2 regions of the Paraburkholderia phytofirmans OLGA172 genome follow, and region 2 is predicted to be linked to the other one. Evidence: riboswitches for the same ligand, from Rfam matches in the RefSeq annotation. Region 2 holds a riboswitch; the other holds the start of a gene.
The links. Region 2 has a riboswitch for glycine ahead of AYM40_RS27005 (D-amino acid dehydrogenase). Riboswitches for the same ligand answer to the same signal wherever they lie in the genome.

Region 1 (3,841 bases), on a different replicon from region 2:
CGCAGCCGGGCCCACTTTCACTTCAATGCCGACCGGCGTGGCGCGCGTCTTCACCACTTCGATGGTTTGCGGCAGCACGTCGTCGGCGACGTAAAACACGTTCGACTTCGGCTTGCCGACGCGTTGCAGCAGCGTCATTGCTTCGGCGGCGGCGGTGGCTTCGTCGAGCAGCGAGGCGTTCGAGATCGCCAGACCGGTGAGGTCGACGATCATCTGCTGGAAGTTCAGCAGCGCTTCCAGACGGCCCTGCGAGATTTCCGGCTGATACGGCGTGTACGCGGTGTACCACGCCGGATTTTCGAGCACGTTACGCAGGATCACCGTCGGCGTGTGCGCGTTGTAATAGCCCTGCCCGATGTACGAGCGGAACACCTGGTTCTTGTCCGCCAGCTCACGCAGCGCGGCGAGCGCTTCCGCTTCGCTCTTCGGCTGCGCGAAGGGGCCGAGCGGCAGTGTTTCGCTGCGGCGGATCGTCTTCGGAATGACGGCGTCGATCAGCGCGGCGCGCGACGCAAAGCCGAGGGCTTCGAGCATCGCGTGCTGGTCGGCCGAATCGGGGCCGATGTGCCGTTCGGCGAAGGCGTCATGCACTTCGAGCGCGGCGAGCGAGAGAGGAGTGCGGTTCATCAGACGATCCGGGTGTTCGAGCTTCATGAGGTGTTCCTGGCGGTGCGGGCGTCCGTTCGACTGTCGAATCGGACGCGCCGCGCCTGTCGGGTTTAAACGTAATGGTGCAACTTGCGGTGAATCAGGCGCCGACGGACTTTGCGTACGCGTCTGCATCGATCAGGCGATCCTGCGATGCGTCCGCAGCCGGCTTGATCTTGAAGAGCCAGTTCTCGTACGGCGCGCTGTTGACGCCATCCGGCGTGTCGGCGACGGCCGGGTTCGCTTCGATGATTTCGCCCGAGACCGGCGCGTAGATATCGGAAGCGGCTTTCACCGATTCGATCACGGCGACGGTGTCGCCAGCGTTGACGGTCTTGCCCAGTTCCTGGACTTCGAAGAAGACGATGTCGCCGAGCGCTTCCTGCGCGTGGTCGGTGATGCCGACCGTCAGCGTGCCGTCCGCTTCGGTGCGGACCCACTCGTGCGATTCGGTGTATTTCAGATCGGCCGGGATGCTCATCGGATGCTCCTATGCGGTGTTATTCGGTAGTGTTTCAAAAAGGGGACGCACGCGCCGGCTGCTTAAACTGCCAGCACTTTGCCGTTGCGTACGAACGGCAGTTTTACCACGCTTGCGGGAACGTTTTTGTCACGAATCTGGACGTGAACGGTGTCGCCCGGCTGCACGCCTTTCGGCACACGCGCAAAGGCGATCGATTCCTGCATCGTGGGTGAAAAAGTACCGCTGGTGATCTCGCCTTCGCCCTGCGGCGTGACGACTTTCTGGTGAGCGCGCAGCACGCCTGCCGCCTTGCCGTTTTCCTTCAGCAGGATCAGACCGACGAATGCAGCCTGCGAGCCGTTGGCTTCGAGCTTGCCCTTGCCGACGAAGTCGCGCGGCGAGGTCAGATCGACGGTCCAGGCGAGGCCGGCGTCGAGCGGCGAGACGTTGTCGTCCATATCCTGGCCGTACAGGTTCATGCCGGCTTCGAGACGCAGCGTGTCGCGCGCGCCAAGACCTGCCGGGCGCACGCCTTGGGCCTGCAGTGCGTTCCACAGCGCTTCGACGTGATCCGCCGGGACGATGATTTCGAAGCCGTCTTCGCCGGTGTAGCCGGTGCGGGCGACGGTGAGTTCGCCGAACGGCGTGTCTTCGATGCGCGCGGCGTTGAATGGCTTCAATGCTTCAGTGGCGGCGCGCGCAGCCGGCACGGTTTGCCAGACTTTTTCGCGGGCGTTCGGACCTTGCACGGCGACGATCGCGTAATCGCGGCGCGGCGTGATGGTGAGGCCGAAGCTGCCTTCGGCGTTGAGCTGGCCGAACCAGGCGATGTCTTTATCGGCGGTGCCGGCGTTGACGACCACGCGAAAGTGATTTTCGCCGAAGTAATAGACGATCAGATCGTCGATCACACCGCCATTCGGGTTCAGCAGACAGGAGTAAAGCGCGCGGCCCGGCGTTTGCAGCTTGGCGACGTTGTTGGCGAGCGCGTACTCGAAGAAGGCGCGCACGCGCTCGCCGGTGAAATCGACGACGCACATGTGCGAGACGTCGAACATGCCGGCGTCGGTGCGCACGGCGCGGTGTTCGTCGATCTGCGAGCCGTAGTTGACGGGCATGTCCCAGCCGCCGAAATCGACCATGCGGGCGTTGAGCGCACGATGGGTGGCGTTGAGCGGGGTGTGTTTGAGTTCGGTCATGGGGCCTCGGGCGTCTCGCGAAACAAAAAAGGCCATGCGGCACGACGCCTCGCGGCCTGCCGGCTGCGAGCGATTGCGTTGCATGACCCCTCTGTCCTCGATACCTGAGAGATTGCGCTGCCGTACGATGTTGAAGCCACCATCGCTACGGTTAAGCGCGCGCCCCTTCGGTGGGCAGCTTGCCAGAATCTGCTCGATGTATACGGCGCATACACGACGCAGACGGCTACTGCCGCTCTCCAGAGTGCGAAAAACCTCTGCCATGAGGCGGGTTTTTCGACGCGGCCGGTCCTTTTGCCTGAGAGTTTGCGGGTGTGCCCCTTCGGCGGCGCGGCCTGCGATTTTCTGCGGCCAGCACGCTCTCCCGACGCGTGCGGCGAATGTACGCGAGGGCCGGGGGCTTGTCAAATAAAGGCTCGCAAGGGGCACGGCGGTTGGCGTTGCGGGTTCGCAAATATCGAAAAAAAGCGCGGGACGTGATGCCCGCGCTGCTTTGCTGCAGTGCCGGAACCCGCGCGATTATTCGCCGATGGCGTGCGCCGCGTTGTCCAGTTCCTGGTTCAGCACGCGCTGTTCGTCGCCGGACAGGCCGCCGCCGTGTTGAGCGGCCATGTCGTGGGCTTCCTGGCGGATCACGTCCAGACGGTGATGCAGGGCGCCGCCTTGCGGGGGCGGGTAGTACCCTTGGTTGACGTGAGCGTCGATGCGGCGGCTCAGGTTGTCGATCCGGCCATTGACCTGGTTGAGGCGCTGATCCGCGATCTGCTGCGGATTAGGGCGCGGCGCCGGCGCGGGTTGCTGGGGCGCCACCACGCAGGCGGCGAGGGAGCTGAGCAATGCGCATGCTGCTACTGCGCGGACGATACGGGGCATGGACTCTCCGGAAGTCGTTGTCGTTTTGTGGTGCTACTGGGGTAGCAACGGATTGCTGGGGATTCGCGCTGACCGCGGAGGCGGGGTTATTTGTAACGTTATGTTCCTTTCGGGGCTGTCAGGCTCTTTGCCTTTGGCGGCGGCATGGTTCGCATGCCACCGCCGGATAGCCAGAAAGCGCCCCTTAGGCAAAAAGTCAGCGAAGACGCTCAAACGGCAGCCGGACGCCTTCTTCCGAACTCCGGGCGGCAAGCTCGATGATCGTCATCACGTCGACCGCATCCTGAGCGCTGACCGGGAATTTCACGCCGTTCTGAATGGCATCCGCCAAGGCAATATAAAAGCCGACGTATTCCCCATTGCGCGTAGGCACCGCCCGCTCCACTTCCTGATCGCCTTCGAGCGCGCGCAGCACCCCCGCCGCATTGCCGGCGCCGAATCCCTCGTCGCCGGGCCGCAAGCCGGCTTTCAACTGATCTTCCTGCGTATCGAGCCCGTATTTCACATAGCTCCCCTGCGTGCCGTGAATCGCAAACCTTGGCGCGACTAGCGCAGTCAGTGCGCTTGCATGCAACACCACTTCGAACTCGCCGTAGCCAAGCTGAATATGCACGTAGTCCGGCGCGCTGGCCTGGTCGCGATGGGTCCGAACCGTCGC
Region 2 (3,841 bases):
ACTGTCCGGCACGGTGTGTTGCTTTTCGACTAACACGCCAAGCACGCGCCCTTCAAGCAAGGTCAAAGCGCGGATTGAGGGACGGGAAACAGCGTCGGGAGTGGAGTTCATGGAGGATGTCGCCGCATGCGCCGCCTGGTCTCGTGGAGGGTGTGCATTACCGTGGCACAGCCGGGCGGCAGGTTTTAGTTTGTGGGCACTATGATAAACGCCCCGGCCGCTCGCGGTGTACGAATCTCCGCAATGGCCGAGTGTGTCCCGAACGCGTCCGCATTCCTCGAAGCGCATGTCTGTTTCGTTGATGAATATCCACACTCATGTAAAAGACGCTATGAGCATGATGTGGCCAGGGCGCCCGCTGCTCAGGCTCAGGCGAGTCTTCGATATGTGGTTTAACGGCGCGCGTCCAGCGCGATCCGCACGGCCAGACCGGCGAGCACGGTGCCCATCAGCCAGCGTTGCACCAGCAGCCACACTGGCCGCCCAGCGAGAAACCCGGCAATCGAACCCGCCGTGCTCGCAATCAGCGCATTGATCGTGACGGCGATAACAATCTGCACGCAGCCTAGCGCGATCGACTGCGTGAGCACGCTGCCGTGCTCCGGTGAAATGAATTGCGGCAGCAGCGACAGATACATCACGGCGATCTTTGGATTCGCGAGGTTTGTCACGAGGCCCATCGTGAACAGCTTGCGGCGGCTGTCGTGCGGCAGGTCGCGCACCTGGAACGGCGAGCGGCCGCCCGGCTTGACCGCCTGCCACGCCAGATACAGCAGGTAAAGCGCGCCGCCGAATCGCAACGCGTCGTACGCGTAAGGCACCGTCAACAGCAGCGCCGTGATACCGAACGCCGCGCAAAACATGTAGAACACATAGCCGAGCGCGACGCCGCCGAGCGACACGAGTCCGGCGCGCCGCCCCTGGCAGAGCGATCTCGAGATCAGATAGATCATGTTCGGGCCGGGCGTGAGCACCATGCCGAACGAGACCAGGGCGAAGGCGAGCAGGGTTGTGACAGCGGGCACGGCGGTCTCCTCTGTGAATTGAAGTCGGGCAACGCCACCCAATATAGCCGATGTCGCCGCTTCAAGCCCTCTATCCGGACCTGAAAAACCCACGCCGGCAGTTGAACGGCGGTCATCGCGTTTGTGGCCGGAACTGCCGTTCCATATGGCGCGGTACCGGGCCGATGGGGCGCTGCATTGCAGGAAACACTTGCGGCGAAGACTTTTGCCCGGTATCGTCGAGCCGTTCTGCATCGCAGCGCGGGAGAGATCGTCAGAGGTTTGTGACGACGCCGACGGAGCAACCGCCCCGGAAACTCTCAGGCAAAAGGACCGCGCAGCTGGAACATCTGGAGAGCGGCGCCGTGCGCGCCCACCGAAGGGGATTCCCCGCATACCGCTTACGTCGCGCGCGTATGCTCACGGGAAGAAACTCTCAGGTACATGAACAGATGGGGCATCGACGCCGGTTTCGATACGAAATCGACACCGGTGATGCTCAACTACTCTGGATCATGTCATGTCAAGAATCGCCATTATCGGCGCCGGCATTACCGGCGTCACGACTGCTCACGCCCTGGCGCAGCGCGGCCACCACGTCACCGTGTTCGAACGTCATCGCTATGCGGCGATGGAGACCTCGTTCGCCAACGGTGGCCAACTGTCCGCCAGCAATGCGGAAGTCTGGAACAGTGCGGCCACCGTGCTGAAGGGGTTGCGCTGGATGCTCACGCGCGACGCCCCGCTGCTGCTCAATCCGATGCCCACGTGGCACAAGTATTCGTGGATGGGCGAATTTTTACGGCAGATTCCGCGCTATCGCGCGAACACCGTCGAAACGGTGCGGCTCGCGATTGCAGCGCGTGAGCATCTGTTTTCGATCGCCGAGCGCGAGGGGATCGACTTCGATCTGGAGCGGCGCGGCATTTTGCACATCTATAAGACGCGCAAGGAATTCGATGCCGCGAGCAAGGTGAATGAATTGCTGCGCGAAGGCGGCCTGGACCGGAATCCGGTGACGTCGAGCGAGTTGCATGCGATCGAGCCTACGCTGCAGGGTGATTTTTTTGGCGGTTTTTTTACGCCTTCGGATTCGACTGGCGATATTCACAAGTTCACACGTGGGCTTGCAGAGGCGTGCGCGCGGCATGGCGTGGAGTTTCATTACGATGCGGAAATTACGGCTATCGAACAGCCGGCTGAGGGGCGGTTTTCGCTGAGCGTGAATCTGGCCGGTGAGCCGCAGCAGTTTGCTTTTGAGCAGATCGTGGTGTGTGCCGGTGTAAAGAGCCGCGATTTTGCGGCAATGCTGGGCGATCACGTGAATGTCTACCCGGTGAAGGGCTATTCGATCACCGTTTGCCTCGACGATGAAGTGAGCCAGCAGCGCGCGCCGTGGGTGAGTCTGCTCGACGATAGCGCGAAGATCGTGACTAGCCGGCTCGGCGTGGATCGGTTTCGGGTCGCCGGCACGGCGGAGATCAATGGGTTCAATCGGGATATTCGGTCGGATCGGATCGCGCCTTTGGTCGACTGGACTCGACGGTATTTTCCTGAGGTGTCGACTTCGAAGGTGATTCCATGGGCTGGGTTACGGCCTATGCTGCCGAGTATGTTGCCGAAGGTGGGGCGCGGGAAACGGCGCGGCGTCTTTTATAACACCGGGCATGGGCATTTGGGGTGGACGTTGTCGGCGGCTACGGCGCAGGTCGTGGCTGGGTCTATTCAATAGGTCTTGTTTTTGCCTGCGCGGCGCTTGTTGGTCTGTGCTTTTGTGGCGTTGGCCTTGACATCTGCTAGTGTTGTCCAATCGCTGTCCCCTCTCGAGGGAATCTCCATGGCTAGCTCCCGCTCCGCCGCGCGCAGCAACGCAAGCACGCACCTCACCGATGGACAGATCGCCGCAGAAGCGATCAGGCGCCTAGCCTGGGATGCAGCCCTTCCCCCAAACGTCCTGCATGTCAAAGTCTTACACGGCCGCATCAGCCTGCTAGGCGAACTTCACCGCGAGCAACAAAGAACCGCAGCACTCGAAGACGTCTCCCGCCTGTTCGGCGTAACAGGCATTTCAGACCACACGACGATAAAACCAAGCGTGTTGATATAGCCTTTCGCGTGATAGCCAGGCGCGCGCAGATTGTCGTGGCGTGGAGTGTGGAGCGGCCGATTCGATTGCCGGCCCGAACGGTGGCTAGCGCCCGCTCGATTGTTCGATTGTGCGACTGCTCGTTCGCGGGTTTTCAGTTGAAGGGTCTCAAACCGGCTCTTTCTGGTCCCGTTGTGGCGGCTGGTAGCGCCATTTGCTGGCATTGGGATCGTTGCGCGCGTCGTCGCGTTCGCGTTGTTCGGCGCGCGCTTCATCGGCGCGGCCGAGTTCGGCGCGCCGGTCGCGCACGGCGCCTGGGGAATCGGATTGGCGCAACGGCGACGGCGAGCGCCGCTGAGAAGGTAATAGTGACATGGAGCCTCCCTTTTCGAGGATGTGGGACAAATCAACGTTTCTTGCCGGTCCAGCGGCGGTCCGGGCGGTGCAGGAGACGCAACTGACGCAGGTACATCGAGGCGCCGAACATCAGCACCATGCCGGCCACGATGCCCCAGATTGCGGATGTCATGATTTTTCCTTGGCCCGCCGGCCGCACAGCGCTTGATTGCCTGCGACGTGAAAGCGGGCGTCCGATTGAGCGCGCGGCTGATTTTGAGCAAACCTGTTTACGACGCGCGCCAAGCAAGGATCATGCGCTCAATTGGGCGCCGTGTCTGTACGTTGTTGGACTATTGATCTGTTGAGCCGTCGGCCCGCTGAAGTGCCCGAGGCTGCCGGTCTTGCGCCAGAC

Region 1: linked by a shared signal. The riboswitch ahead of gcvT (glycine cleavage system aminomethyltransferase GcvT) and the one ahead of AYM40_RS27005 (D-amino acid dehydrogenase) in region 2 are both predicted to bind glycine.

What each region holds. Positions count from the first base shown of each region.
Region 1 covers NZ_CP014578.1:4,508,312-4,512,152, reverse strand. Annotated here, with positions in the region: gene gcvP (aminomethyl-transferring glycine dehydrogenase) at 1-654, opposite strand, end outside; gene gcvH (glycine cleavage system protein GcvH) at 749-1,129, opposite strand; gene gcvT (glycine cleavage system aminomethyltransferase GcvT) at 1,192-2,310, opposite strand; glycine riboswitch at 2,392-2,563, opposite strand; glycine riboswitch at 2,586-2,687, opposite strand; gene AYM40_RS19935 (hypothetical protein) at 2,830-3,183, opposite strand; gene AYM40_RS19930 (oxidoreductase) at 3,380-3,841, opposite strand, start outside.
Region 2 covers NZ_CP014579.1:1,549,577-1,553,417, forward strand. Annotated here, with positions in the region: gene AYM40_RS26995 (YceH family protein) at 1-111, opposite strand, end outside; gene AYM40_RS27000 (LysE family translocator) at 393-1,025, opposite strand; glycine riboswitch at 1,257-1,350, shown strand; gene AYM40_RS27005 (D-amino acid dehydrogenase) at 1,525-2,736, shown strand; gene AYM40_RS27010 (BON domain-containing protein) at 2,842-3,111, shown strand; gene AYM40_RS40680 (hypothetical protein) at 3,259-3,465, opposite strand; gene AYM40_RS43295 (hypothetical protein) at 3,497-3,619, opposite strand.